4 regions of the Chryseobacterium sp. WLY505 genome follow, and region 1 is predicted to be linked to each of the others. Evidence: riboswitches for the same ligand, from Rfam matches in the RefSeq annotation. Region 1 holds a riboswitch; each other region holds the start of a gene.
The links. A riboswitch is a leader RNA that binds a small molecule or an ion and turns the genes downstream of it on or off. The one in region 1 is predicted to bind cobalamin.
Positions count from the first base shown of each region.

Region 1 (7,913 bases):
TTCAGGAGATCCTTTGGGATGATCAGGAGGGTAGAAGTATAGGTCTTTCTTATTTCAAAGAAAGGGAATTGAAGGATGATATCATTAAGAAATTCCAGCTTGGATATTCTCCGGAGAAGAAAAATGCTTTCACGGCTTATGCCCTGGAAAAAGGATATACTAAAGAGATTCTTGAAAAATCCGGACTTTCTATTTTTCCTGAAAATACTCCTGCAGGCGTAGACCGTTTCAGAGAAAGGGTTATTTTCCCTATTCACAGTTTTTCCGGCAGGGTTTTAGGTTTTGGAGCAAGGATTCTTAAGAACAATGTTAAAACTGCAAAATATCTTAATTCCCCGGAAACGGAGATCTATCATAAATCCAATGTTCTTTACGGATTAAATCAGAGTAAGCAGGCTATTTCAAGAAAGAATGCTTGTCTTTTGGTGGAAGGATATATGGACGTGATTTCCCTTCATATGTCCGGAATCGAAAACGTAGTGGCAAGTTCCGGAACGTCTTTGACGACAGAACAAATCAAACTTATTAAAAGGCTTACGGAAAACGTAACGATTCTTTTTGATGGTGATAATGCCGGTATCAAAGCCAGTTTCCGAAGTATTGATATGCTGCTGACTGAGGGAATGAACATCCGTGTCTTGCTTTTCCCGGATGGAGATGACCCGGATTCCTTTGCCAGAAAACACCCGCAGGATTACGTTGAAAAGTACATCGAAAATGAAGCGATGGACTTCATCGACTTCAAGGCGGAAATTCTCCTGAGAGATATCGGAAATGATCCGATTAAAAAGGCTGAAGCAATCAGAGATATTGTGAAATCTGTCTCTTTCGTACAAAATGCCCTGAAAAGAGAGGTTTATCTTAAAGAAGTTTCCAATAAATTCGGACTTTCTGAGCAGAGTCTTTTCAATGAACTGGATGTTCAGAAGCAGATCACACAGAATCAAACGCATCATGTTCAACAGCAGCAGAAAGAGAAAACAGCCGTTCCGAAAATGGAAGTTGTGCCTTTGGATCAGAAAAAAGAAGATCCTTTTCTGTATGATGTACTGTTCATGGAGAATAAACTTGTTGAACACATGTTGGCATTTGGAGATATTATTTTGAAACGTAGAAATGAACAGGGAGAAGAATATCAGATTACTGTAATTGAGGAGATTCTTCATCATTTTGAAGAAGAGCAGTATGCATTTTTAGTTAAAGGCAATGAAATCATTATTACTCAGGTAAGGGAAGGGATTCAAAAAGATGAGTTGAGAAGTGGAAACTTTTTTGTATCTTTTATGGACGAAGAAATTACCACAAAGGTTGTAGACGCACTGATCCCGTTGGATGAGCTTGAAAACTGGGCTTCCAGAAACATTTATCCTCCCAATTATGGTGATAAAGTGGCAGATCAGATCAAGGGAGATGTTTTGCTGCACAAATACAGATATATTGATTATTTAATTACAGAAACAGATAAAGAGCTGGATGTGTACAGGGATACTGATGAAGGAAAGTACTATGAGCTTATCAAGAAAATTACATTATTGAAACAGGCTTCCATGCGATTGAGTAATATCATCGAATATTCACCTATCAAAGGAATCTATGGTAGAAAAAGATAATTTTTAAGTCAGTTTTTTTATATTCTGTGACAAAAAGTCCTATAAAATTTTAGGAATAAATATTGTAATTTAAACTTCGAGAATATTTTAAAAATAATACATAATAGAAATATGGACATTAAAAAAGAATTCAGAGATTTCTCTGTAAAACATTTAGGAAACAACGGTTTAGTTACCGATCAGTATATGGGAATGTATGGCCCAACGAATCTTACTCCGTACATCATGGAAGAGAGAAGATTAAACGTTGCTCAGATGGACGTTTTCTCCCGTCTGATGATGGACAGAATTATCTTTCTTGGGACAGGTATTGATGATCAGGTAGCAAACATTGTTACGGCTCAGCTTTTATTCTTAGAAAGTGCTGATCCTTCGAAAGATATTCAGATCTATATCAACTCTCCTGGTGGTAGTGTATATGCAGGTTTAGGTATTTATGATACCATGCAGATCATTAAGCCCGATGTAGCAACAATCTGTACAGGTATGGCTGCTTCAATGGGAGCTGTATTATTGGTTGCAGGAGAAAAAGGAAAACGTTCTGCGCTTAAGCACTCAAGAGTTATGATTCACCAGCCTTCAGGAGGTGCTCAGGGAGTTGCTTCTGATATGGAAATCAACTTGAGAGAGATGTTGAAATTGAAGCAGGAGCTTTATGAAATCATCGGTCATCATTCAGGACAAACGTATGAGTGGGTAGAAAAATCTTCTGACAGAGATTACTGGATGACTTCTGAAGAAGCTAAAGGCTACGGAATGGTAGATGAGGTTTTACAAAGATCTACAGAGAAAAAATAATTGATGATAAAATCATGAGAACCGCACTTATCTGGTGCGGTTTTTTTGTTGGGTTATATTTTTAAATGTTTAGATTCCTGCAGAATGACAAACTGTATGGATAGACAACCATTTCAATTCTGTCATTCCGTGGAAATCCAGCCACAATGATCCAAGAACAGATGTGGGAGAAAAATTACAATCCCAATTAAAGTTTCAACTGAAGACGCAAGAATTCCCCTCCGCTGGAGGGGTGGCAAAAATTCAAAGAATTTTTGACGGGGTGGTTTTAACAGTCTATTTTACCTATATCCCCACAAAAAAAGCGTCTCAAGACGCTTTCTCTATTTCTTAACAATCTTATGTATTGTCGTATTTTCAGCTGTTTTAATCTCCACAAAATAAGCTCCCGTGTTTAAAGAATGAATATCAATCTTAGTAAACTGTGAAGTCATTACTTTCTGTCCTGTAGCAGAATAAATATTCACTTCTTTCAGTTTCTCAGCCGTTTCAATCTGAATAAAACCACTTGCCGGGTTTGGATAAACACTGAATTTTTTCTTTGTCACAGAAGAAACCCCTAAAGTAAGCTGTGCTTCGGTTGGAGTAAATGGTCTTCTTTGCCCGAAACTCAATCCAAACCAATCAGTGTTACTCAGTTGAATCTGAGAAAGATTGGCTTTTGCTTGCCAGCTTGATAGATCTTTTCCTTTATACAATTTCCAGCTGTCTGATCCGGAAGTATTCCCAGCAAAGGAATTCAATGCTAAATTAGCAATCTGATTATTTGCTGATGTGAAGTTAAAATAAGAAGCTTGAGATTGGATCAGTTGTAACGCCTGTTCAGCTGTTATACTTCCGTTATATTTAATTCCAAAAACAAAAGAATTGGCATTTCCGTTGGTATTATCAGTTCCGAAATCAATAACTACAAGACTTTTATTAGTTCCTGTTCCCACCCAGTTCGTAACCTGAGAAGGAGTAAACCAAGCAGAACTGTAGGCTGCAACTGGTGGGGAAGGTATTGTAGGAGGGGAAAAACTATAAGAAGCTCCATACCATCTTCCGTCCACTAAAAGATCATTGTTCACACCATTATTGAATGCCATAGTTGATGGAGTATTTCCTGACCAGGTAGACCAATAGTCGTCAAGACTAGGAGTATGATGATTGTAATTTAAACTGTACAGAAATCCGGATGGTATTTCAATTTCCATTTTAGGTTCTGCAGCGGCAATAGCAGTAATCATGTCTTCCATGGTTAAACCATTTCCGTCAAAACGATATCCCCATGCATAAGAATTTGGAGTGCTGTCATCATTAAAGTCTGCAATGAAATACGCTTTTTTAGAACCTGTTCCTACCCAAAATTTAATGTCGTTTTCTGTGAATTGGGCCGACAATAGCTGCATGCAAAGCAGTAAGAAAAAAAGATAGATTTTCCTCATGATATAATTAATTTAAAGTTTTATTCCCGAAACTTATCTTCAGAGGAGAAATAATTCTTTCTCTGAATCTAGTGTTTTACGGCAGGTCTCCTGGCTCACATCTTACAGCTTCCTTCCCGGATTTTCACGTCCAGTGGTTTTTCGTGCAGTAAGTTTAAACAGTTTACAGTTGCGGGTACAGCCCAAGATTTGAATATTATTCTCACTTGATTCCCTATTAATGAACATTGTTCAGCCTTAAAACGCTGCAAATATATCATATAAATTGATAAGTCTGTTTTGTGAATTATTTACCTTTAAAAAGTTGATTTTCAATTTGATTAATAATTTGGCGGGATTGTTGGTTTTTTATTTTTAAATAAGTTCGTTTCTTATTTATTTTCAATGCTTCTGTCTGTTCTATTGTTAAAAAACAATTATCATTATATTCAAGATCAGTTTACAATCAAGTTCTATTTTCGCAGCCATAAAATAGCATATGAAAAAATTACTATGGTCTGTGAGTATACTGGCTGTATTGGCTTCATGTAAAAGTGATGATGATACCACCATAATTAATCAGGATATTAATTATTCCAAATTCCCTCAGGAGTTTCCCTTTACAAAACTGGCTACAATAAACGGAGTGGATGTTATCAACGGAGGTTTTGGTTCCGGAGCAGCCGCTCATCCTACCAGAAAAGGCGAATTCTATGTCATTACAGACAGAGGGCCTAATACCGACTTCCAGAATGGGAAAAAGTTTCTTGCTCCTAATTTTACTCCAACCATTATGCATTTTAAAATCAATGCTGACGGAAATGTAGAGGTCATCAAATATATTAAACTTAAAAATCCATCCGGACAACCTATTACAGGACTTCCAAATCCTGCAGGAATGGGAAGTACGGGAGAAATTGCTTATGATGCTTCCGGAAATGTCTTAGGTACTGATCAATATGGTCTTGACAGCGAAAGTATTGTTGCTGCTGCTGATGGTACATTCTGGGTTTCTGATGAATATGGTCCACATATCGTACATTATAGTGCTGATGGAATCGAGATGGAAAGAATAAGCCCTGTTGGCGTAAATACAGGACCAAGAAAACTGCCTGCTGTTTTAGCCAAAAGAAGGGCCAACAGAGGAATGGAAGGACTTTGTATCACTCCGGACGGAAGAACATTGGTAGGTACCATACAATCCATGATGTTTGTTCCTAGTAAAGCATTGGCTACCAATACTACTTTAACGAGAATTGTCACTTTTGACATTATTACAGGGCAAACCAGGCAGTTTTTATACAAACAGGATGGCGGAGCTTCTGATTCGGTGTGTGATATTACAGCCATTAGCAATAATGAATTCCTGGTGATTGAAAGAGACGGAAATTTCGGATCTCAGGGAGGAATCAAAAAAGTATACAGAATCAATCTGAGCAGTGCTTCCGATGTGAATGGAACTGATATTAATGCGGTGGACGGAATGAAAATTAACGGAAAAGCTTTAGAGCAATGTTCATGGGATGAAATTACCAATGCCGGAATAAAAGCTGTTACCAAAACATTAGCCGTAGACCTGGTAGCAAAACTGGGCTATGAACATGATAAATTCGAGGGAATTGTTTATTTGGGAAATAATAAACTGGCTGTTTTCAATGATGATGACTTTGGAGTAGTGGATGATGGAAGCGGAAATCCAAAAGCTAAAATTTTGCCTAAAACGGGTAAAGTAGACAAAGGAACAATGTATGTAGTCGATATTCAATAATTAGATTTTTTTAACGGAAAAGCGGCGGAATCAAAGATTCCGCCGCTTTTTATTGGATGATATATAAATCCTTTATATTAATTAAAAGCTTCAATAATCTTAGAGAAATCCTCTAATTTCAAAGCTGCTCCTCCGATAAGACCACCATCGATATCCGGCTGAGAGAAAATTTCTTTAGCATTGTCTGGTTTTACAGAACCTCCGTAAAGGATAGAAACCTCGTCAGCAACTTCCTGTCCGTATTTTGAAGCGATAATATTTCTGATATGAGCGTGGATTTCCTGAGCCTGCTCCGGACTTGCTGTTTCTCCTGTTCCGATAGCCCAAACCGGTTCGTAAGCAATCACTACTTTTTTGATCTCTTCAGCAGAAAGTGTGAAAAGAGCTACTTCAGTCTGATTTTTTACTACCTCAAGGTGCTGTCCTGCTTTTCTCTGCTCAAGAGTTTCTCCATTACAGTAAACAGGAATAAGCCCTTTATCAAGAGCTAATTTGATTTTTCTGTTACAGTGAGAATCTGTTTCTCCGTGATATTGTCTTCTTTCAGAATGCCCGATTAGTGATCCGGTTGCATCAATAGATTCCAGCATGTCTGCAGAAATTTCACCCGTATAGGCGCCACTTTCATGCTCGCTCATATCCTGAGAAAATACTCCGATTTCATCCTTTTCAAAAACGTCTTTTGCCATCATCAAATACAATGCAGGGGGAGCAATCCAAACCTCACAGTTTGTAGCATTGTTGTTTTTATAGCTTAGTAACTGAATCATTAATTGTTGTGCATCAATTACATTTTTGTTCATTTTCCAGTTTCCTGCAACTATTTTTCTTCTCATAAGATTTAAATATAGATTTATTTATTTTTTAATTTTTCTTTTTTGGATAATCTGCGAGACTCTTTTTTGCTCTCGCGGATTTGTTTGATTTAGCAGATTAATGTAATCTAATTATTTATTATAAGTTATTTACCACTCTCTTTATATTGTCCAGAATATTGGAGGTATTAAAATTTATTTTTTGATATACAGATTCAAGTAAACCAGGTCCTAACTGATTATATACATTGAAAACACATTTACGAACGATGTATGAAATTTCATTTTCTGTCATTAATAGAAATCTGCATTATCTGCAAAATCTGCGAGATTCATTACTTAGTAATCCCTTCCAGTTTAAACATGAAAGCATATACCAAAGCCACATCCTTCAGATAATCAAACCTTCCGGAAGCACCACCATGGCCATAGTCCATATCTGTTTTCAATAACAGTACATTTTTGTCCGTTTTCATATCTCTTAGTTTGGCAACCCATTTTGCTGGTTCAAAATATTGTACCTGAGAATCATGTAATCCTGTTGTTACCAAAAGATTCGGATAGTTTTTCTTCTCTATATTTTCATACGGAGAATAAGATTTCATATAAAAATAAGCTTCCTTATTATTGGGATTTCCCCATTCGTCATACTCATTGGTCGTGAGTGGAATACTAGTGTCTAACATCGTATTCACTACGTCTACAAATGGAACCTGTGAAATAACCCCATTCCATAGATTAGGACTCATATTGGCTATAGCACCCATCAATAAACCACCTGCACTTCCTCCCTGAGCGTAAAGATGCTTAGGTGAAGTATATTTTTCTTTCACCAGATATTCCCCGCAATCGATGAAATCGGTAAATGTGTTTTTCTTTTTCATCATTTTTCCATCTTCATACCACTGTCTTCCCATTTCCTGACCTCCGCGGATATGGGCAATTGCAAATGCAAAACCCCGGTCCAAAAGACTCAGTCTGGTACTGCTGAAACTGGCATCCATAGAATTTCCGTAAGAACCGTAAGCGTAGAGTAGAAGTGGGTTGTTTCCATCTTTTTTGAACCCTTTTTTATAAACAATAGAGATTGGAATTTTTGTTCCGTCTTTTGCTGTGGCAAAAAGTCTTTCCGTTGTATAATTATCTTTATTATAACCTCCCAGAACTTCCTGTTGTTTTAAAAGAACTCGTTTTCCTGTTTTTAAATCCTGTTCATACTGAGAACTTGGTGTAATCATAGAAGTATACCCAAAACGGAAATTATCCGTGTTGTATTCAGGGTTATCCAGTGAATAAACAGTATAAGCAGGTTCATCAAATTTTAGAAACTCCTTTTTCCCTGTTTTTCTGTCATAAATTACCAGTTGGGAAAGTCCGTTTTGTCTTTCACTGAATATCAGATAATTTTTAAATGCAGTAACATCCTCCATCAGAACATCTTTTCTGTGCGGAATAAAATCCTTCCAGTTTTCAACTCCCGTTTTATCTAAAGGAGTTTCTACAATCTTAAAGTTTA
Region 1 covers NZ_JAVCWI010000012.1:29,632-37,544, forward strand. The annotation lists gene dnaG (DNA primase) at 1-1,610, shown strand, start outside; gene clpP (ATP-dependent Clp endopeptidase proteolytic subunit ClpP) at 1,722-2,408, shown strand; gene RAH34_RS19250 (T9SS type A sorting domain-containing protein) at 2,732-3,835, opposite strand; cobalamin riboswitch at 3,898-4,090, opposite strand; gene RAH34_RS19255 (esterase-like activity of phytase family protein) at 4,314-5,582, shown strand; gene tpiA (triose-phosphate isomerase) at 5,660-6,418, opposite strand; gene RAH34_RS19265 (GxxExxY protein) at 6,537-6,692, opposite strand; gene RAH34_RS19270 (S9 family peptidase) at 6,733-7,913, opposite strand, start outside.

Region 2 (7,913 bases), on a different contig from region 1:
ATGATGTTGAGAAATTTAAAAAGAACTTAATTAAGTTGGATGATACTGCTCATTAGTTTAGATAATGATACTATGACCGATGAGATTTGTACTTGGTTGTCTTATCAAAATAAAGAATTTGTTCGTCTAAGTGAGAACCAGCATATTAACAAAGTTTTTTTTGATTTTGAGAGCAATGTTTTCAAAATTTCTATTGAAGAAATTGAGTATAAATTAGAAGATTTTAAATCAGTATTCTATAGAAATGGGGGAGTTTATTTACTATTATTTCAAAGTAAATCGGGTTCGTGTCTTTGGAAATCTCTTTACCAAAGAAGTTAATAAGTTAGAAGTTTTGTTTTTGGCAAAATCTCTAGGCTTAAAAGTCCCTGATACTTATATTTTATCTAGATTAGATGACTTGGAGCAGATTAACATGACACACCCTTATATTACAAAGGCAGTCTCTGAAATGAAGCCTATTATTGTTGAAAATGACTTGTATCTGAATTATACACATGAAGTAGACTTAAGTAATATTCATGACAAAAAAGAAAGTATTATACCTTCATTAATCCAAAGAAAGATTGATTGTTTTTATGAAATAAGAGCATTCTTTTTTGAAAAGCAGATATGGGCAATTGCTACATTTGATTTTTCTGATAATGTTGATATTAGGAACATAAGGGAGAAGGACAAGAGATATCTACCTATTGCACTTCCATCAGAACTTATAAGAAAAATTTTAAAATTAGCAAAGAACCTGGACTTTAAGTGTGGAACAGTTGACTTGCTAAAGTCTCATGATGATTATTATTTTTTAGAAGTGAATCCATTAGGACAGTTTCACCAAGTTAGCCATTATGGAAACTATCAAATAGAAAAGCATATTGCAGATTTATTATGAAAGAAGAAAAAGAACTATGTCTTAAGGGAATTGAATTCTCTCTACAGGAATGGAAGAAAAGCAACAGTGTGTCTCAGGTTAAATATTCTAAAAATAAAGACAAAAAAAGTGGAAAAACTAAAATTTTCCGTTCACAAAAACATTATTCCCTTTTGTACTAAGTATGTTTTTAAAGTTATTTGACTCGGTTAAAATAACCAGAGGAGCTAAAAATGCTATTATTTTGGATGCTAGTACTAGGTTTTTGCAACTCATTCCGATTGCCTTTTTTGACTTACTATCAAATGAATATCAAAACTATGCCGTATTAAAAAAACAATTGGATAACGATAGCTTAGAGGCTTTAGAGGAGTATCTTAATTTTATTATAGACAATAAATTAGGAGTTATTCTGAATACAAAAAAAGAATTATCAACTTTTCAGAATACATCAGAATTTAAAGAACCCCCTTCTTTTGTTGATTATTTAATTTTGGATATCAACAATTCAGATGTCCTAGATGATGTGCTGTTACAACAAATTTGTGATTTGAGAATTAAATATCTACAAATCAGATTTTCAGAACTGGAATTAAACGATACAATAAAAGTAATTAGGAAATTGAGTTTGCTTAATGATTCTAGTATTAATGAAGTGTCTCTTGTGGCAAATTATGACTTGCAATTGGTTACATTTATCAAAGAGAATTACTATAGCATTTCAAATAAATTCCTCCATTTTATATTGCATTCATCGGATGAACAGGATTTTCAAACTTTAGACCATGTTCATTTGAGTATCATTAAAAATAAAATTACCATCCCTTTAAGTTGTGGATTGATTGATTTAAAAAATATCAATCTTAATCGTAACTTTTATCTCGAAGCCAAACAGCATAACACTTGTCTTAATAAAAAAATATCAATAGATGAAAAGGGCAACATTAAAAATTGCCCCTCCATGCCTCAAAGTTTCGGAAACATCAAGGATACAACATTAGAAAATGCTTTAAATCATTCTCAATTCAAAAAATATTGGAACTTAACCAAAGATAGTATTGACGTCTGCAAAGACTGTGAATTTCGTTACATCTGCACTGATTGCAGAGCTTACACCGAACAAACAAGTGTAGACAAAGAAGGTCTCGATATATCCAAACCTTTGAAATGTGGTTATAATCCTTATACTGGTGAATGGGAAGAATGGAGTACAAATCCCCTCAAACAAAAGGCAATTGAGCATTATAGGATGCGAAATTTTGTAAGTAAATAAATTATCTGTTTTCGAAATGGATATTTATATTTTTTTCTATTTAAATTATATATTTAGGAACATAAAAAGCCCTGCAATTCAAAATCACAGGGTTTATTGTTGAGAATAAAGTCTTTTTAACTTAAAATCTCACATGGTGCTATACAGATCACCCACGGACATCTTTTAATTCCCGGAGGTGGACAGCATGCTTCGGAACAGCTTACTGCTCCGCCATTAATACTTTTCAACTGATCTCTTGAAATTTTTTTAGAATTTTTCATAGTCAAGTAATTGCATTAAACGTAAGTTAAGGCTGGTTTCCACCACCACATCCGTCGTAAGGCATACATTGCCACTTACCACCGATTAAACATAGCTGACCACCTCTGCAGTCAATTCCACCCTTAATTGTTTTCAATTCCTGTCTTTCGATTTTCTTTAAATTTTTCATAATAATTTTTACGTTTAGTTCAATTCGAAATTAATCAAATTTTATCAACTATTGTAGAATTATTGTAAAAATATTTATTTTTAAATTGTTTAATTGCAGTGTATTTTATGTTTATTTCATAGAATTAAGTAAAATGATTTGCTGAGACTGGTTTTAAAACCAGTATTGAAAGAGTTTCCTGTTTCAATAAAATCTTGTCCTGTGACAAGTCCGTTTTCAGATTGACTTGGTAATTTTGATTAAGAGTTTAATTCACCAAATCTATAATATTATGAAAAGTTTATTCAAATTCTCTGCATTATTGGTCCTAACGGTTTTTCTGACAGCATCGAAGGTATATGGACAAAAAACAAAACCCTCTGAAAGTGGCTATGCGCCTGCCAACGGAATTAAAGTGTATTATGAAGTCTATGGTAAAGGAAAGCCTGTTGTGCTGTTACATGGTGCGTTCATGACGATTGATCTCAATTGGGGTGAGCTGATCCCGGAATTGTCTAAAAACAGAAAGGTAATAGCAATTGAATTACAGGGACATGGGCATACTCCCTTTTCGGAAAGGAAATTATCACACGCCACTTTGGCCAGTGATGTTACAAAGGTAATGGATTATCTGAAAATTGATAAAGCTGATGTTGCAGGATACAGCTTTGGTGGGGAGGTGGCCTATCAATTAGCGATACAAAGTCCGGAAAGGCTGAACAAATTGGTTATTATTTCGTCAACATATAAAACTAACGGCTGGCTGCCTGAAGTCAATAAGGCCCTGGAAGGAATGAAACCCGACCTCTTTAAAAACAGTCCTATGCATACTGCCTATAATGCTGTTGCACCAGATAAAACAAAATGGACACCATTTCTGGAGCAGATGATGGTGTCTGCCGGACAGCCTTTTGATCTTGGCGATACTAATATTTCTAAAATTCCGGTACCGGTTTTAATCATAGCTGGTGATAATGATGGACTGGACAAAACAGAACTCTCAAAAACCTATAAACTATTGGGAGGTGATGTTTTTGCGGACATGGGAGAAATGCCCAAATCTCAGTTAGCTATTGCTCCGGGGCAAACCCACGTGAGTCTGATGATGCAGACGGCAATGATTCTGAACTACCTGAATAATTTTTTAAAATAGCTTGAGGATGAATCCAAAATTTGAAGCAGGAATTAATATCGCTATAAAAATTCCCAAAAATAAATATGAAAAAACAGTTGCTTTCTACAGAGAAATTTTGAAATTAGAAGTGGAGGAAAGACCCATTAATAATCCTACGGTTTCCAGAACTCACGAGGTAAAATTCGGAAATAATATTATTTGGCTGGATTGTGTCGACAATTATACCCATTCCGAAACCTGGCTGCAGCTCACGGTTCCGGATGTAGAAGCGGCCACAGAATACTTACGGTCAAACGGTGTGGAAACCTGTGACGAGATTGAAGAACTTCCTGACAACATGCACTGGATTACTGATCCTGCAGGTACTGTGTTCAATGTACAGGAAAGAAAATAATAAAAGACAGAATAATGCAGAAAATTTTAATAACTTTAACCATCAAACCATTAAAATTTTAAAACATTCTCATGCAGACGAAACCATTCAATTTCATTGTAACCCTCTTTTTTCTGGTATTAAGTGTGACTGTATTTTCACAGAAAACAGCAGCTTTGAACTCTTTACTGGACAAAAATTCAGAATTTATATTTCCACAGACACCTGATAAAATATCAAAAGCACTAAATGTAAAAACCGTTTTTTATGAAGATGCCAATGAAGAAAAATATGCAAAATGGACCATGAAAACAGGGCTGGAGCTTTATTGTGGTCTTGGGAAAAATAACGCTGTCAATGAGATGTTTTTCGAAACTTCAGACAATACATCTTTAGTAGTGGAAGGGCTTCCTTTTGGCCTTGTCCTGAATAAAAGTACATTACAGGATAGTAAAACCAGGTTCACTCAATACAATGCTAAAACACAAAAATTAGGAGCTGACAGTGAATTCCCAGGTGGATCAAAACTGACTTTTAAAAAAGGAAAACATTATGCAACATTGTTTTTTGACAGTAAAAACAGGTTGAAATCATTAGGTTTAACACCAACGCTTGTTGATCGGGCAGCCAATTAAATACTGGAAAATTAAAATAGTAATAACATCCGTCATTATCGACGGATGTTTTTATATCTGAAGCAGATTAACGTAAAGCGAAAGCTATATCGTCAGCCCATGGTTATTCTTTACCTCAGCCATCACAAACGTACTGTGGGTACTCCCTATGGAATCTACCGATCCCAGCTTATTGAATACAAAATCCTGATAATGCTTCATATCTCTTACCTGAACTTTCAGAAGGAAATCAAAATCTCCGGAAATATTGTAGCATTCGGCAACTTCTTCAATTTCTAAAATCTCTTTTACAAAATCATAACCTACAGATCTGTCATGAATTTTGAGTTTGATCTGGCAGAAAACCGTAAATCCGCGGTTCAGTTTTTCAGCATCAAGAACCGCTGCATATCTTTTAACAAAACCATCCTGTTCCAGTCTTTTTACCCTTTCAAAAACAGGGGAGGTAGAAAGGTTTACTTCTTTTGCAAGTTCCTTAACGGTCAGTTTAGCATTTTTCTGGAGCAGCCTGAGCAGCTGTAAATCCTTATCATCGAGTTGTTCCACAGAATATTATTCTTTTAAATGATTAAAACAGTCAAATGTACAGAATTATATACTTTAATTTTAATTTTTAAAAGTTTAATTTGCTTAATTATTTAATATTGATTGTAGTTTTATTCTGTATTGCTAATTTTACACAAAATTAAAAACTTTTACTGATGACCATGGTTAAAGGTAAAAGTACAGTTCTTTACAGATACTTCATCAAACAGGAAAGGTTTTACTTAAGGTAGATTAATAGGGAATCGTGTGCAAATCACGAGCTGTCGCGCAACTGTAAGTAACACACCAAAGGTTTCTGTCCTTGCAGATCCACTGCCAAAAGCGGGAAGGATGACGGAAACTGTTACAAGTCAGGAGACCTGCCTTTACTGAATTGACAATGCTTTCGCGGTCTGAAGCTTTGAGGTCATACAGATGATATATCGGATTCGGGTATTTTCTTTTGTAAAGGAAATTACGCTGTCTGCTATGTCATGACTTTCCTGAAACTTCTTCCGATAAAACATTACGAAGCCTTTTAAAGAACTTTCCCGATAAGTTGAATTAAAAAGTTTAAAAAAATGCAAACTCACATTCTTGGCTATCCGCGTATTGGTAGCAAAAGAGAACTCAAAAAAGCCTGCGAGCAGTATTGGTCAGGTAAAATCCTTTTGGAAGAACTTCTGAATACAGGAAGAACTATCTGTAACCAAAACTGGAATATCCAGAAAGAAGCAGGCATAGACCTTATCCCATGTAATGATTTTTCATACTATGATCAGGTATTGGATATGAGCCTTGTTGTAGGAGCAATTCCAACACGTTATCATGAAGTAGTGCTTAAAAAGAACAATACTGAGTTGGATCTTTATTTTGCGATGGCAAGAGGCTATCAGAAAGACGGATTGGATATCACTGCCATGGAAATGACCAAATGGTTCGACACCAACTATCATTATATCGTTCCGGAATTTTATAAAAATCAACAGTTTAAACTGAGCTCAGATAAGATTTTCAATGAATTTGCAGGAGCAAAACAAGCGGGAATCAATGCAAAACCTGTAATTATCGGACTGGTTTCTTATCTGTTATTAGGAAAAGAAAAAGAAGAAGGCTTCGATAAATTGGATCTGGCTGGAAATCTTCTTCCTGTTTATATAGAGATTTTAACCAAACTTCAGGATCAGGGTGCAGAATGGATTCAGTTTGATGAACCTTTTCTGGCGTTGGATTTAACAGAAAAAGCCAAAGAAACTTATCTTTCTGTGTATGCCGAAATCAGAAAACGTTTCCCGAAACTGAAATTTATTGTAGCTACGTATTTTGACGGATTAAAAGACAATGCATCACTTGCAGTTTCCCTTCCGGTGAATACATTACATGTTGATCTGGTGAGAAATCCTGAACAGCTGGATGATATTCTGAATATTATTCCGGAAAGCTTAAGTCTTTCATTAGGCGTAATTGACGGTAGAAATATCTGGAAAAATGATTATGAAAAATCATTGTCTTTCATCAGAAAAGCTGTTGAGAAATTAGGATCTGAAAGGATCTTCATTGCACCATCATGTTCATTGCTTCATTCACCTTGTGACCTTGATTTTGAAACCAATCTTAATCCTGAAATTAAAAACTGGCTGGCTTTTGCAAAACAAAAAGTGACAGAAGTCGTAACACTTAAAGAACTGGCTTCCGGAACGGAAAATGAACAAATTCTTGAAGCATTCGAAGAAAATAAAAAAGCCATTGAAAGCAGAAAAACTTCTTCTCTTATCCATAATGATCAGGTAAAACAAAGAGCGAATGCCGTTACTGAAAAAGACGCTCAGAGAATAAATACCTTCAAAATCCGTAAAGAAGAACAGCAGGAAGTATTGCAGCTTCCATTATTTCCAACCACCACTATCGGATCATTCCCGCAAACCACAGAAGTAAGAAGCTGGAGAGCAAAATTCAAAAAAGGAGAGCTTACTGCAGAACAATATGATACCTTATTGAAACAGGAAACGCAGAGAACAATCCGCTGGCAGGAAGACATCGGAATCGATGTATTGGTTCATGGAGAATTTGAGCGTAACGACATGGTGGAATACTTCGGAGAACAGCTGGAAGGATTTGTATTCACTAAAAACGGTTGGGTACAAAGCTACGGAAGCCGTTGTGTGAAACCTCCTGTGATCTTTGGTGATGTTTCCCGCCCGACTCCGATGACCGTATATTGGTCTGAATATGCACAATCCCAGACTGAAAAATGGGTAAAAGGTATGTTGACAGGTCCGGTTACCATTTTACAGTGGTCTTTTGTACGTGATGATCAGCCTCGTTCAGAAACGTGTAAGCAGATTGCTTTGGCAATCCGTGACGAAGTGGTGGATCTGGAAAAAGCAGGGATCAGGATTATTCAGATTGATGAACCTGCGATCAGAGAAGGACTTCCATTAAGAAAAACAGACTGGCAGAATTATCTGAAATGGGCTGTGGAAGCGTTCAGAATTTCAGCAAGTGGAGTAGAAGATGCTACCCAAATCCACACGCATATGTGTTATTCGGAATTCAATGATATTATTGAAAACATTGCCGATATGGATGCTGACGTCATTACCATAGAATGCTCACGTTCTCAGATGGAACTGCTGAATGCTTTTGCAGATTTTAAATATCCGAATGAAATTGGTCCTGGAGTATACGATATTCA
Region 2 covers NZ_JAVCWI010000004.1:187,867-195,779, forward strand. The annotation lists gene RAH34_RS11155 (hypothetical protein) at 1-56, shown strand, start outside; gene RAH34_RS11160 (hypothetical protein) at 245-886, shown strand; gene gwsS (grasp-with-spasm system SPASM domain peptide maturase) at 1,050-2,138, shown strand; gene RAH34_RS11170 (hypothetical protein) at 2,255-2,401, opposite strand; gene RAH34_RS11175 (hypothetical protein) at 2,428-2,571, opposite strand; gene RAH34_RS11180 (alpha/beta fold hydrolase) at 2,843-3,703, shown strand; gene RAH34_RS11185 (VOC family protein) at 3,711-4,079, shown strand; gene RAH34_RS11190 (hypothetical protein) at 4,151-4,693, shown strand; gene RAH34_RS11195 (Lrp/AsnC family transcriptional regulator) at 4,778-5,239, opposite strand; cobalamin riboswitch at 5,435-5,621, shown strand; gene metE (5-methyltetrahydropteroyltriglutamate--homocysteine S-methyltransferase) at 5,800-7,913, shown strand, end outside.
Region 2: linked by a shared signal. The riboswitch ahead of metE (5-methyltetrahydropteroyltriglutamate--homocysteine S-methyltransferase) and the one ahead of RAH34_RS19250 (T9SS type A sorting domain-containing protein) in region 1 are both predicted to bind cobalamin.

Region 3 (7,913 bases), on a different contig from region 1:
TTATTGAAAATCCAGTTTCCAAGTGGAAATGTAGGAAATCCAATTACCGAAGTTGTTGGTAAATAAATTAATTATAGAAATAATCTGTTTAAACGTTTATTTTTTGAAACATTAAGATTGTATTAAGGTGTTGAGAGTATTAAGATGAGCTTCGCTTTAAGCTTAAAAATCAGAATGATTTATCTTAACTATACTTTATTTCTTAAATGATCCTTAATGGTTCATCGAAATTTTTTGATAAGTTTGAACAGTTACAGTATAAAAAAAACATCCCAATTTGGGATGTTTTTTTATTTTCATAGTTTATGATGTCCTGATCATCTGCTGGATCTCTTTATGAAACTTCTTATTCTGTTTTCTGATTTTGATAATAAAATATAAAAGAATGATTATCGAAATACATCCCAGAAGGACTGATGCCATTTTAATATAACGATAATCAGATTTCAGTTTTTCACTTTTTAATGCTGTTTCCTTATTGTGGTTGTCGATCACCTGATTAATGGATTTCAGCTCATTCTGCTTTCTTTTAAATCTCATTTCCATGTGTTTTTTATTAAACTGCTGGTAGAGATTCTGTTGTCCCATAGCAAGATAATTCTCAGCCAGTTCTTTATAAAGTCCTTCATTAAGGATAATATCTCCGGTATTTTTAGAAAGATCCTCAGCTCTTAGTAAAAGGTTTATTGCTGCTTGATTTTCATGTCTTTGTTTGTGTATTTCAGCAATTCCTTTCAAAGCGAATGCTTCCAGACTTTTAGCATAATTTTTCCGGGCATAGTTGATGGACTGTAGGAAAGCCTCCTGCGCTTTATCAATTTGATTAAGGTTAAGATAACAGTACCCAATATTGTAATACACGACACTCATATTAGAATAAGTGGTTTTCTTTGCAGGAACCTTTTCATAATTTCGTATAGAAATCAGGAATTTTTCCAGAGCAATTTCTGAATTAGACTGACTTTTATATACCATTCCTCTTATTGCGTAGCTTGTAGCCGTTTCAATGTATTTCTCCGGATTTTTTTCAGGAATTTTTGCAATATACTGTTCTGCCTCATTCAGCGTTTCCAGGCATTTGTTGAAAAGTTCCATTTGCTGATATTGGATGGCGACGGAGATGAGAACACCTGCCTGGCTTTTGGGATCATTGGTTTTCTGAGACAGTTCTTTTGCTTTTAGAATATATTGTAAAGACACTTCAAAATTTCTTTTGGCAATATTGGCCGTTGAAAGCAGCATGTAAAGGTTAATAGAAGTTTTAATATCATGAGATTTTTTTAATAATTGTTCTCCGATTTTGATGGTGTTATCCGGATTGTCATAAATTTCAAGTTTGGCCTTTTTTATTAAGACACTATCAGGTGTCTTTTGTGCTTTCATACCATTACAAAAGGCAGCCAGCAACAGTATTATTTTAAAAATTGATTTCATAAGGCTTTTGTTTTACTGATTTCCTGAATATAGGCATTGGGAGACATTCCCGTAACTGACTTAAAAACAGTAGTGAATGCACTGTGTGATGAGAATCCTGAATATTCTGCCAGATAACTCACTTTATAATTAAGAAAAGCAGCATCAGTTCTTAGCAGCTGTACAATATGATTGATTCTGAGCTTGTTAATATATCCGTTGAAGTTTTTTTCCTTATTATTAATAATTTCCGAAAGGTATTTTGTGTTGATTTCCATTTGAGAGGAAAGCAGAGACAGAGACATATTTTTATTCAGAAACCGGTCGGATTTTTCAAATTCCTCTAACTTTTGGAGAATTTCATCTTCTTTTTCCCGGGATATTTTTGTTGTGCCGGAATCCTTTGTCGCTGGAGTTGTTTTGTGTAAAATGATGGGCTGAGGTTTTTGGCTGATCTGTTTTTCAAAGAAATCAAACTGTTTTTTTAAGTCTTTATTTTTACTTCTCATGAGTAAAAAATAAATAAACAAACCCAGAATGATCAAAGATAAAATCAGGATTAAAGACCAGGAAGATCTTAGAAGCATATGGTTCTGAAATTCAATATTTTTATTTTGATTGGTTTCCACAAGCTTCACAAGATATCGTATTCCTTCTTTTGAACCGGAATCTGTTTTTGTTTTTAAATCATTATAAAGTTTATTGTACTGATGGTATTTTGCATCATTATGTACCGCGTAATAATTACGGGAAAGTGATTCGTAGATTTTAATTTTTAAATTATTAAAAGGAAGATTTTCTATCAATTGAAGTCCTGCTTCCAGTTTTTTTATAGCCATTGCATAATCCTGTTTCAGAAAATAATACTGAGAGAGGTTTTCATAGGCCAGTCCTAAGAGAAAAGGCTGGTTTTTCTGATGTTCAAGATCTGCAATAATGCTGTCTATAAGGATTTTATATTCAGATTGTTGATATGTTTTCAGGAGATAGGAAGATCTGAAAATTCTGTTTTCAATTTTTAAAATTCTATTTTCTTCATTATAATCGACGAGGTATTGATTACTCTGATCTAGATTTTTTAAGGCTTCAGGATAGTTTCTGTTGATTCCCGAGTTCAACGCCTGAAGCTGATATAATTTTGCAGTGGTGATTCGTAATGCCGGGCTATTGCTTTTAAGAAGCTTTTGATCCGACAACAGATGAGAAATAATTCTTTTCGATTGATTGTACAAACCCAGATTCTGATACTGATCGGCAAGATTATAATCACTGAAGACCTGCATAAAATAAGAAAGGCCGTTTTTCTGATCTGGCTCTTCTTTTTGAGCGAAAATATTGACAGACTGTACATATTCCCCCTTCATGGCAAAAGCTTGTGAAATAATATTTTGAAGTACAATTTTGTGTTCCGCATTTTGATCACTCACAAGAATTCCCTGGGTATAGCTGATGCATTCATCAGGATTCTGATACAATTTCAGAAATGCTTTATCTGCCAACACATTGAAGTCCGGACCGGACTGTCCTTTGGTGGTAAGCGAGCAGAAAATAAAAATAAGCAGTAAAGTCTGAAATAATTTTTGTCTTGATAATTTGTTTTTTGTGTTTTTTTGAATAGTTCTGGTAAAATCCATATTCAAAATATTGTTTTATATCTGTCTGGTTATTAGGTTTTTGAAAATTAAATTCTTTTAAAATTCCTGAATTATGAAAGCCAATTTCTTTTGATAAGGGAAATATTGTATTAATATTGTTTTCACCAATTCAAAACGCTAAATATAATAAAATATGAAAAATTTTTACAGAATGTCAATAAAAATATTGACGGCTTGCCTTTTCCTGAAATTTGCTTTTGCAGGCGCTCAGCTTACTGTAATAGGTTTGGGAAATTATAATGTGGGCGCAGTCTCGGATAACGGGGTCGTAAGTATGCATACCAGCGCAGGAGGAATATATAAATGGAATGCAGCGGGAGGGCTTGTACAGATAGGTTCCATATCAAACGGATATCCGGCTGCGGGGAGAACTGTTGTTTCAAATGATGGAACCAAAATTTCGTCCTCGATAACAAATACAGCAACGGGATTTAATGAAATATCTACTTATGATGTGGCTACTTCCACCTGGGTAAACAGAGGAGGGCTTGTTCCTACAGGATGGGATGGCAGTGTAAGTTCAACCTGGGGAATGACTACCAATGGGAGCACGATTGTGGGTTTAGGGTTTCTTACTGCTGCGAACGCGCATGCTGTGAAATGGGATGAAGTGAACGGAATGGTAGATTTGGGAAGTATTGTTGCCGGACGCAGTTCCAGAGCCAATGCAATCAATGCGTCAGGAACAGTAATTGTGGGTTGGCAGGATGAGCCAACCGGGACAAGAAGTGGCGCAAAATGGCAAGATGGAGTAGAAAGCTTTATTACAGATAATAATGGGAATAATGTAGGAGAAGCAGGAGGGATTTCTGCAGATGGAATTACAATCATAGGGGCAGCAAATCCTAATCCTTATGTCTGGAATGCGGTAAGCGGGCTTACTTATATAACGCATCCTAATGCTTCTTTCAGCTTCAAAGGAGGAGCAACGGGAATTTCAGCTGATGGAAAAAAAGTAATTGGGTATTACAGAGCATTTGGAGCACCTCCGATGTCAGGTGAAGGCTTTATCTGGACCTCTGCCAGCGGAAGAATTAACCTGAATGATTATGCCGCGTCTTTAGGAATTGCTACCAATGGAGTCACGATGGGGCTTCCTTTAGCAATTTCACAGGACGGAAAGAAAATTGCCGGATCAGGGACAAATGCTTCTGGTCAAATGATTGCCTTTTACCTGGATACTTCTGAATATTTATCGGTGAATGATGCCGTAAAAGAGAAAAACAGTATAGGAATCTATCCTAATCCTGTGACTGATATCCTCTATTTTAAAGGAACAGGAAAAATAGAGAAAGCAGAAATTTATAATATGGTTGGACAAAAAGTGAAATCATTGGATGCTGTAGAAGGACAGATTGATGTTTCGGCTCTGTCAACAGGAGATTATATCTTACAATACTCTGTAAAAGGAGTACAACAGGAGCCTTATAAATTTATTAAAAAGTAACATATATAAATAGTAAAGTAGTGGGATGAATGGCTGTTTTCAATATTGAAAGCGGCCGTTCTTTTTTTTGTTTAACTGACAAAAAGATAACATTTTTAAGGCGAAGTGTAGTTTTTGGTGAATACACATAAAAAACTATCTTTGCAAAAATTTTGGTTTCCAGTATTTTGGAATTAAAAGGGAATCGGGTGTAACTCCCGGACTGTCCCCGCAACTGTAAATCGCAACACAAGTTTCTGCAAAAAACCACTGTTTTATAACGGGAAGGAGCAGAATGCGAAAGTCAGGAGACCTGCCGGAATTATAATTAAAAAAACATATTGCTTTCGGAGGAAAAGTAAAAAAGTATGGATATAAAAAGATCTTTAGTACTGCTTTTTTCATCTTATGGATGTTTTCTTTTTGGACAAGAGAAAACCATTGACACTATTTATGTCTTCGACAACCAGATGAACAGGGTGAAACTCTTTCATCCTGTAAAAACTATTACAGCAGAAGATGCTGAGAAAAACTCCAGTAATCTTTCTGAGCTTCTCAGATTTCAGTCACAGGTTTTTATCAAAGAAAATGGCCGTGGAGCCGTTTCTTCACCTTCTTTCAGAGGAACTACCGCCCAGCAGACTGCTTTTGTCTGGAATGGGATTAATATCAATTCTAATTTTTTAGGCCAGGGGGATATTAATAATATTGCTTTGTTCGGCTATGATCAGATCGGTATCAAAGCTGGTGGTGGAAGTGTAGTGTATGGAAGTGGTGCCATCGGGGGAAGTATTCACCTCAATAATACCCTTGATTTTAATAAAGGTTTCCATGGTTCCTTATTTTCAGAAGTAGCTTCTTTTAATACTTATAACAATTTTATAAAAGGTTCCTACAGCAATGATAAGTTTAGTTTTAAAGCTTCCGGAAATTATTCTGTAAGTGAAAATGATTATAAGGTCAGCGATCTGAACTATATCAACCGAAACGGAAATTATTACAATACAACGTTTAATGCAGGAGCATCCTATAAAATTACGGACGATCATAAGATCTCGTGGCAGAGCCAGTTTTTTGATTCTTCACAGCATTATCCGGTATATGAAGAAACGGGAACCAAAACGAAATATAAAACTCAGAGTGTAAGAAGTCTTCTTTCCTGGGACTGGAACAAAACGAAGTTCAGCAATTCCCTTAGAGCAGCTTATACGGAAGAGAATTTTCAGTATTTTGGTTCATTAAATCTACCTAAATCAAGTGGAGGAACCGGGAAGAATTATATTTTTAAAAATGATTTCAATTACTTTCTGAATTCAAAATGGAATTTTAATATCATCGGAGAGTTTCAGGTTAATAAAGGAGAAGGATATCAGAGCGGAATATCCAATGTCAGCAGAAATATAGGTTCCGTTTCAGGATTGCTACGATATTTTGCAACAAAAGACCTGCGTTTTGAGGGTGGATTTAAGAAAGATTTTGTAGAAGATGTAAAGTCCCCGTTAATGTATTCTTTCTCTGGAAAGTGGAGTGCTGCAAAGTGGTATGATGTGAGTGTTAATGTATCAAAAAATTTCAGATATCCGTCCTTCAATGATATTTATTACGAACCGGGAGGAAATAAAGATCTGAGACCGGAAACCTCTACCCAGGTAGATATGACCAATGAGTTCAAAGCAGGAGATTTTAAACTTACCCTGTCTCCTTACTATATGAATGTGACCGATCTTATTGTATGGCTTCCGACTGCTCTGGGATACTGGCAGGCATATAATGTCAATAAATCTGAATCTTACGGCCTGGAATCTCAGTTGTCTTTCAGTAAACAGCTGGGCAGCCATAAAATCCGCGTGAATGCAGGATACTACTATGCAAAATCTATTGATAAAGAAACGAAAATGCAGAGACCTTATGTTCCCATGCACAGAGGAAATGCCAGTATAGATTATGAATATGGTTTCTTTAAGTTTTTTGCACAAGGACAGCTGAATGGGGTTACTTATACGACAAGTGATGAAAAAAGATCTGATGCCATAGATCCATATTTTCTTTTAAATATGGGCATTTCGGCCACGTTAGCCAAGAAATATACCTTAGGGTTTAAAGTGAATAATCTAACCAATACTTACTATAAAACTGTTTCTTTCTATCCTTTACCGAAAAGAAACTATAGTGTGTATGCAGCAATAAATTTTTAATAAATTAAAATTGAATAAATTATGAAAATAACTAAACTTTTAACTGTCCTATTTGCAGTTGTATTATTGTTTAATATTTCTTCATGTACAAGTGATTCTGCCGAATTTGAAATTTCCCCGATCACGTACCAGAACGGATATTTTATCGCTAATGAGGGGAATTTTAACAGCCAGGGGGCTAAAGTAACATTCCTGACAAGAGATTTAAACTTAAAGCAGGATGATGTATATGGATACAATAACAATAAAGAAATCCTGGGTGATGTTCTTCAGACCATCGGTCTTAACGGAAATAAAGCTTATCTTGTTTTGAATAACTCAAACAAAATTGTTGTAGTAGACCGTTATACATTCAAAAAACTAGCAGTAATTACTGATCAGATTGATAATCCAAGAGGAATTGCTTTTGCTAATGACTTTATCTATGTTGCAAACCTAAACTTCTCTACGAATGCTACAAGTGTAACGAAATATAAAGCTTCTGACTATTCATTTGTAAGCAAAATCACCATGACAGGTGGTGCTGATAAAACAGTAGAAGCAGGTGGAAATGTTTTTGTACAGAATGCTACTTCAGGATATGGAAATATGATTACTTATATCAATACTTCTAATGACAGTAAGACTGAACTTACTGTTCCGAATGGTAAGATCAACAGTACTATTTCATACAAATCTAACGTGTATACAATTTCTTCTACAGCCGCTGATTCATATATCTACAAAATATCAAGCACAGGAGCTATGACACCGGTAGTTACATTGACAGGAATTCCAAGTGCTACCAATCTTCAGATTGATAATGATAAAATTTACTTCAGCTCTGCCAATAAAGTGTATACAACAAGCTTAGCGACTCCGGCAATTCCTGCAAGCCCACTATTAACAGCTGCAGATGGCGGTCCTTATTTTACACTTTATGGATTTAATGTTATTGATGGTAGAATTTTTGCATCAGATGTTCATCAGTTTACAGCAGAAAGCGAAATGCTAATATATTCAGCAACTACGGGGAGCAAAATTACTTCTCTTAAAACAGGAGGTCTTGGTGCTAACGGAACTTTCCTGAATCCACAATAATATAGTACTTCTAAAAATAATTTTTTATTTTTTCATCATTTGTGTTTTTTTCCGGCCGGTTTCGAAGAAACCGGCCGGCTTTGTTTCCTTAAGAAAAAAATTCCGGCGGGATGGAACATCCCGCCGGAATTTTTAATATTTTTC
Region 3 covers NZ_JAVCWI010000001.1:321,570-329,482, reverse strand. The annotation lists gene pafA (alkaline phosphatase PafA) at 1-66, shown strand, start outside; gene RAH34_RS01460 (lipopolysaccharide assembly protein LapB) at 304-1,434, opposite strand; gene RAH34_RS01455 (AraC family transcriptional regulator) at 1,431-3,047, opposite strand; gene RAH34_RS01450 (T9SS type A sorting domain-containing protein) at 3,220-4,515, shown strand; cobalamin riboswitch at 4,652-4,830, shown strand; gene RAH34_RS01445 (TonB-dependent siderophore receptor) at 4,863-6,689, shown strand; gene RAH34_RS01440 (YncE family protein) at 6,711-7,769, shown strand.
Region 3: linked by a shared signal. The riboswitch ahead of RAH34_RS01445 (TonB-dependent siderophore receptor) and the one ahead of RAH34_RS19250 (T9SS type A sorting domain-containing protein) in region 1 are both predicted to bind cobalamin.

Region 4 (7,913 bases), on a different contig from region 1:
CAGCGGAATGATTGCGCTGGTAGATCAGGAAGGAAATATCCGATGCAGATACAATAAAGAAAACATGCCTATTCTGTATTATTCAGGATTGAATTACGAAGATCCGGAAGGTAAAACACCCATGCTGACAGGAAAATATCACCCGGACAGAGAAATCCTGATCGAGGATATTAAGAAATTATTGAAATAGAGAGGAGGGGAGCTGGATGCTAGGATCTGGAAGTTATTCCGGACGGTGAAGCTCTAGCAGTTTTTTGAGATGGCTATAAAAGCAAATAGAAGTTGAAGAAGTTAGGTTATGACATCAGTAACTTCCAGCTTCCATCACCCATCCTCCCGCTTAATAAGAAAACATTGTTCAACCATAAACAAAGAAATTATGAAGATTTTGAAAATAGCTGCTTTAAGTGCAGTTTTCGCAGCCCAATTTACACTGGCTCAGTTTAAGCAGACGCCTCTGCCATATGCTTATAATGCTCTGGAAGGAAATATTGATGCCCAAACGATGGAAATTCACTATTCAAAACATGGAGCGGCTTATGCCTCCAATTTGAATAAAGCCATTGCAGGAACTCCACAGGAAAAAGAAACTTTGTTTCAGATTCTTTCCAATGCTTCAAAACTGCCTGCTGCTGTAAGAAATAACGCAGGAGGACATTACAACCACGAATTGTTCTGGACGGTTCTTACGCCTCAGAAAAACACGCAGCCTTCAGCAAAATTAGCAAAGGCCATCACTGAAACTTTCGGAAGCATGGATGCTTTTAAAGAAAAGATGAGCAAAGCAGGAGCAGACCGTTTTGGTTCCGGATGGGCCTGGCTTTCTGTAGGAAAAGACGGGAAATTGTTTGTTTCCTCTACTCCTAACCAGGACAATCCTTTAATGGATGTAGTAGAAGAAAAGGGAACTCCTATCTTCGGAATTGATGTATGGGAGCATGCTTATTATTTGAAATATCAGAATAAAAGAGCAGATTATCTTACCGCGATCTGGAATGTGACCAACTGGAAAGAAATCAGCAGAAGATATGACGAAGCGATAAGCAAGAAATAATCTGATGAAAATATTGTACAGCATACTTTTTACCTTCTATATGGTGCTAAGACCTTTAGTACCTATGGTTGAGTATGCTGTAAATTATGATTATATTGTTAAAGTTCTCTGTATTAATAAATCCAGGCCGGAGATTCACTGTAACGGAAAATGTTACCTGAGTAAAGAACTGTCCAAAACCTATGATTCTGAATCTTCACCTTTTCAGAAACTCAAAAACTCAGGACAGAAAGTTCTGGATACCTATATTCTGCCGGAGACTACAGAGATCAACACTACTGGAAAAATTTCGTTTTTCAATTTCAATTTTACCTACGAAACAGCTTATTCTTTTCTGTTTCTTACCCATATTTTCAAACCACCGGTTTTTTAAGTTAAACGATCACTATTCAACCACAAAATTCACAAAAGCATAGATAAATAAAAAAGCTGAAGTGTTCTTATTGTGTATAAAACTTTTCACTTAATAAACTTAAGTGTAAGAACTTTTGTGTCTTTTGTGGTAAAAAAGCCATTCAAATTATAATTCAACTTAAAAAATCAACAATGAAAATTTATAAATTTTTATCACTATTCTTTATTGCCTTTACTTTATTCTCTTTTGTAGCCTGCGAAAGCAGCAGGGATGACGAAAATCCCCAGGATACTACCCCTGGGAAACTTCAGATCAAATTTGAAAACGGATTTAATAATGTAGGAGACATCGTTTTGAATCAGACGGTTCAGACCTCTTCCAACGGACAAAAGCATAACTTTTCTGCCTTAAAATATGTCATCAGTAATATTGCATTGATCGACGAAAACGGAAATGAGTTTAAATACAATGAAAACAACCCTGATAAAGGTGCTTTTATCGTAGATCAGGCAGATGCTGTAGCCGGAATTGTTTATCTTAATCTGGATGGCGTTCCGAAAAACAACTACAAAAAAATAAGATTCGGATTAGGTGTGAGTCAAAAAGCGTACTTGCTGGGACAGGACGGGCAGGCTGAATTCTGGACAAAAGCCAAGCAGAAGGGAATGTCATGGTCATGGGCAGCGGGTTATGTTTTTGTAAAACTGGAAGGGAAATACGGGAATGATACCCCTTCAAAAGAATTCATGAACCATACCGGCAATATGGGAAATGTTACTGCTAATCAGCAGCCTGATTTATACCGTGAAATCACATTGAATCTTCCGACAACGGCAAGGGTGACGGCAAAAATTCGTCCTTCTGTTCATATTCTGGCAGACCTGAACCAGTTTTTGAGCGGAGATAAAGCGCTTACTCTTACTACAGCTAATGACATGCTGATGGGCTCCAACCAACACCTGGTGGATGTTACCAACAATCTCACAAAAATGTTTAAAGTAGACCACGTTCACAATGATTAATTTCTTTTTAAAAACATTATTGGTTCTGTTTGTATTGGTATTAAGCTGTATTTCCTGTTCTGATGAGGTTATACAGCCACTGGAAAAAGATGAAGCCTATAACCTGAAGTTTCCCTCTTATTTTCCGGAAATGACTTTTGATAAATCGATCAATCCGGTAACTAAGAACGGCGTGGAGCTGGGAAGAAAATTATTCTATGAAGGCAGGCTTTCAAGGAATAATACCATTTCATGCGGTTTCTGCCATATCCAGGAAAATGCCTTTACCCATCACGGGCATACCGTAAGCCATGGGGTGGATGACAGAATAGGAATCAGAAATGCACCACCCATCCAGAATATGGCTTTTTTGAAAAGATATATGTGGGACGGAGTGATTCATAATCTGAATGAACAACCCATCAGCCCGATTACCGACGTCAATGAAATGGACAGTTCCATACCGGAAGCTATTTCGAAAATAAAAGATGATCAGAAGTATAAAAAACTATTCAGAGAAGCTTATGGAGATGAAACCATTACCGGAGAGAGAATTCTGAAAGCATTGTCGCAGTTTATGGCTTCTTTAATTTCTGCAGATTCAAAATACGACAGATTCAAACAGGGAAAAGAACCATTGACTTCAACAGAATCTCAAGGGATGGCTTTATTCGGACAGAAATGTGCTTCCTGTCATAGCGGAGAACTGTTTACGGATGAGAGTTTCAGAAATACGGGAATGTATTACAATACAGAATTCAAGGATGCAGGAAGATATAGAGTTTCCCTTAATCAGGTGGACTGGATGAAATTCCGTGTTCCCAGTTTAAGAAATGTAGAATACACCGCACCTTATATGCATGACGGAAGATTTTACACCTTAGAGGCAGTACTCAATTTCTATTCGGATCATGTGGTAGATAATGCCAATCTTGATCCACAGCTGAAACAGAACGGCCACATAGGAATTGCCATGAACAGTCAGGAAAGACAATCAATCATTGCGTTCCTGAAAACATTATCGGATAAAAGTTTTATATCCAATCCAAAATTTGCAGAATAATTTATAAAAACATGAAGAAGATTATAGTGATAGTAAGTTTGATCCTGTTGAGTCAGTATCAGGCGAAAACGATCAGAGACAGTGCATATAGTGCTCCGGAAACCTTTAGCAGATTCAATTTTGATGATGATTGTGATGCCTGTGGCTGTGCAGCAGGAAACGGATCTTCCGGGTTTGAATCTTTACTGAACCCGCAGTTTATCGGAATCAAATACTTTGCCCAGCATTATAAAGCGAAAGAGAACTTATTTGTAAAAGACCTTACCCAGGATCAGTATTTCAATACGCTTCAGCTGTGGGGGAAAATTCCACTGACTAAAAAGCTGAGTGTGTATGCGAGCCTTCCATTCCATTTTCATGAAAAGAAAACCCTCCAGGGTGATATCAGAATCAATGGAATAGGAGATCTGAACCTGATGGGAATTTACCAGCTGATGAGCTCTAAAGATAATTTCCATCACCTTAGCGGAGGTTTGGGCGTGAAAATTCCACTTGGGAAGTTTGATGAAAAAGGAGCATCCGGAGTGAATCCGAGTTTTCAGCTGGGAACCGGAAGCTGGGATTATCAGGCAGCTTTGAATTATAAATTTCAGAAAAATAAAGTAGCCGTATTGGTCAATACAGACTATACGATCAAAACAGAGAATAAAAAAAATTACCGTTTTGGAAACCAATGGAACTATGCTGCAACGGGTTTTTATCAGGTTGCAGGAAATGAAAAATCTATTTTTTCTGTAAAAACGGGAGTTCAGGGAGAAGTTTACGCTCAGAATAAACAATTTGATGAAGCCCTGCCCAATACTGCAGGAAGTGCTTTGTATGGAAAGCTGGGATTTGAAGCCTCTTATAAAAAGCTGAGCCTGGGAAGTGAAATCATGCTTCCCATGTACACTCATCTGGCGGGAGGAGATATTGAAGCTAAATCGAGATTCAGTGTTTTCCTGAATATTGGAATTTAAAGTGACACCCCAATAAATGATGTTAAAGCTCCTTCGGGAGCTTTAATTGTTTATGAATCATGATTTTAATTGGGGATTAGGAATAATTATTTATCTTTGCCGAAATTTGGTGAGCCCTAAAAAGCTCTTAAAAGGGAATCCGGTGAAAATCCGGAACAGACCCGCTGCTGTAAGCTCCGCACCAAAGTTTTTGAAGAATATATCCACTGTTTTTTAATGGGAAGGATTTCAAAAATGGAGTAAGTCAGAAGACCTGCCAGAAAATAATCGTTTGACGCTTTCGTGGAATAAAGCTTAGGACATCAATGATTCTGTGCAGTGACAGCTGTGCTTTGTCGTTGTATTCTTATACCCCATTAGCGTCTTCATTACCCTAAATGAGCTAATGGCGGCAAAACTAACTACTTCTGCAATTCATAAAGCTGTTTTCACAATATTGGTGATCACATCTCAACTTTTGTCTTCTCAAAACAGGAAAAAAGACAGCCTTCAGGAAGAGACTATTAAAGGAATCAATCTTTACAAAAAGAATTTTAAAGAAATCCTCCCGGCACAAATCCTACAGGGTGAGCAGTTGGAAAGACTGAACAGTCATTCCGTTGCAGATGCTTTACGATATTTTTCAGGTGTTCAGATTAAAGATTACGGCGGATTGGGTGGTTTGAAAACTATTAATATCCGAAGCATGGGAAGCCAGCATGTAGGGGTTTTCTATGATGGAATTCAATTAGGAAATGCCCAAAACGGGCTGGTGGATCTTGGACGATATTCTTTAGACGATCTGGAAGAAATATCATTGTACAACGGTCAGAAAAGTGAAATTTTTCAGCCGGCAAAAGACTTCGGCTCTTCGGGGTCTATCTATTTACAGCCAAAAACACCCGTATTTAAAGGAAATAGAAAAACCAATTTGGTTGTAAGAGCAAAAAGTGCATCCATTGACCTTTTTAATCCATCATTCCGATTGGAACAGAAAATTTCTGACAGGATTTCTGCCAGCTTCAGTGGAGAATTTATGCAGAGTGATGGAATTTACAGATTTCGTTATGCCAAGAAATATCCTGATGGACAACAGGCTTATGATACCATTGCCAAAAGACAGGATTCAGATATTCGGGCAAAACGTTTTGAAACTTCTCTCAACGGAACTTTAAATAACGGAAGCTGGAATATCCGTGGCTACGGTTATATTTCAAACCGTGGAATGCCGGCACCTATTGTGAATGGACGTTTCGGAGGAAGAGGAGCAAGGCTTTCCGATGAGAATTATTTTGTACAGGCCAATCTGAGAAAGAAACTGTTCCCGAAATTTGAAACACAGCTGAAAGCAAAATTCGCTTACGATTATACCCATTTTATGGACACGGTTCGTTCGCAGTCTATTATTTATACTGATAATACCTACATCCAAAGGGAGCTTTACCTTTCCTCTTCCAATATTTACTCAATCACACCCAATTGGGATGTCAGCCTGAGTGGTGATTTTCAGTACAATAATCTGGATGCCAATCTGGATAACTTTTCTTATCCTACCCGATACACTACATTGGTCGCATTGGCGACAACCTATCAGTGGAACAGATTCAAAATTCTGGGAAGCCTTTTAGGAACTTTTACATTTGAAGAAGTAAGAAAAAATAAAAGGCCGGGAGATGCCAGAGAGTGGACACCTGCCGTTTTTATGAGCTATCAGCCGGAAAAAATTCCGGAGCTTACCCTCAGAGCTTTCTATAAAAGGATTTTCAGACTTCCGACCTTCAATGATTTGTATTATACCAATATCGGAAATACCTACCTGAAACCGGAATTCACCAATCAATATGATATAGGATTTACCTATCAGAAGAATTATAACAACCGTTTCTTTAAAACATTTTATGCTAAAGTAGACGGTTACTACAATAAAGTACAGGATAAAATTGTAGCTGCTCCAAATGGAAGCATGTTCCGCTGGCTGATGATGAACCTTGGATTGGTTGAAATCATTGGAGCTGATGTTAATGTACAGACTGAAATGCAGCTTGGAAAAGTAACCCTCCGACCTTTGCTTTCTTATACATACCAAAGTGCAAGAGATATCAGTGATCCGGAAGACACTTTCTATCGCAATCAGATTCCTTATACCCCATGGCATAGTGGATCTTTCAGTCTGATGGCAGATTATAAAGACTGGAGTTTCAATTACAGTGCAATGTACGTAGGGGAAAGATATGATGTGAATCAGGATAACATTCAATACAATTATGTTCAGCCCTGGTATACGCACGATCTCTCTGTTCAGAAAAAATTCAATTGGGCGAATCATCAGTTTAAAGTAAGCCTTGAGATGAATAATATTTTCAATCAATACTATGATGTTGTCCTCAATTATCCGATGCCCGGAAGAAATTTTAAACTTATTCTAAACTTCACCCTATGAGAAAACTAAACTTTTATTTTTTATTTCTGGTATTAGCTTTTCTTACCTCTTGCCGTACCGATGAAATTATTGTCCGTCAGGAAGTGGTGGAAGGACTCCCTTCAGAAAATACAGCAATAAAAGGCTTTTATATGCTCAATGAAGGAAACATGGGAAGTAATAAATGTACCCTGGATTTTTTTGATTATACCAAAGGAACCTATTACCGGAATATTTACGCAGAAATTAATCCCAATGTGGTAAAAGAATTGGGTGATGTAGGAAATGATATCAAAGTGTACGGAAGCAAACTTTATATTGTTGTCAATGTTTCCAACAAAATTGAAGTGCTGGATGCTAAAACGGCCAAACGTATTACTTCGATTCCATTACAAAACTGCAGATATCTGGCTTTCAAAGGCGGGAAAGCTTATGCCAGCAGCTATGCAGGTCCTGTAGCCATTAACCCCAAAGCCCCAAAAGGAAAAGTCGTTGAAATTGATACCACTTCTCTTTCCATCCAGCGTGAAGTGGTGGTAGGATATCAGCCGGAAGAAATGGAAATTGTGGGTAATCAATTGTTTGTTGCCAACTCCGGAGGATATAAAGCTCCCGATTACGACAATACAGTTTCCGTCATCGATCTTAATACTTTTACAGAACTTAAAAAAATAAATGTTGCCATCAATCTTCACCATATTAAAAAAGATAATTACGGTGATCTCTATGTAACCTCAAGAGGAGATTATTATAATATTCCTTCCAGTTTGTATTTAATAGATGCAGCTACAGGAACTGTGAAGAAAAATTTCAATCTCTCTGTGAGCGAAATGACGATCGTGAATGATAAACTGTATTTCTATGGGAATGAATTCAATTACAATACCCACAGTTATAAAAAAACATTTGGAATCATTGATGTGAAAACAGAACAGATCATCGCCAACAGAATTTTTGATAAAGAATATGAAGATGCCATTAAAACCCCTTATGGAATTGCTGTAAACCCCATCACAGAAGATATCTACATGACAGATGCCAGAAATTATGTATCCATGGGATTTGTGTATTGCTTCGATAAAA
Region 4 covers NZ_JAVCWI010000005.1:140,017-147,929, reverse strand. The annotation lists gene RAH34_RS12735 (SCO family protein) at 1-190, shown strand, start outside; gene RAH34_RS12730 (superoxide dismutase) at 380-1,054, shown strand; gene RAH34_RS12725 (hypothetical protein) at 1,059-1,427, shown strand; gene RAH34_RS12720 (MbnP family protein) at 1,601-2,431, shown strand; gene RAH34_RS12715 (cytochrome-c peroxidase) at 2,424-3,473, shown strand; gene RAH34_RS12710 (transporter) at 3,485-4,432, shown strand; cobalamin riboswitch at 4,523-4,708, shown strand; gene RAH34_RS12705 (TonB-dependent siderophore receptor) at 4,818-6,851, shown strand; gene RAH34_RS12700 (YncE family protein) at 6,848-7,913, shown strand, end outside.
Region 4: linked by a shared signal. The riboswitch ahead of RAH34_RS12705 (TonB-dependent siderophore receptor) and the one ahead of RAH34_RS19250 (T9SS type A sorting domain-containing protein) in region 1 are both predicted to bind cobalamin.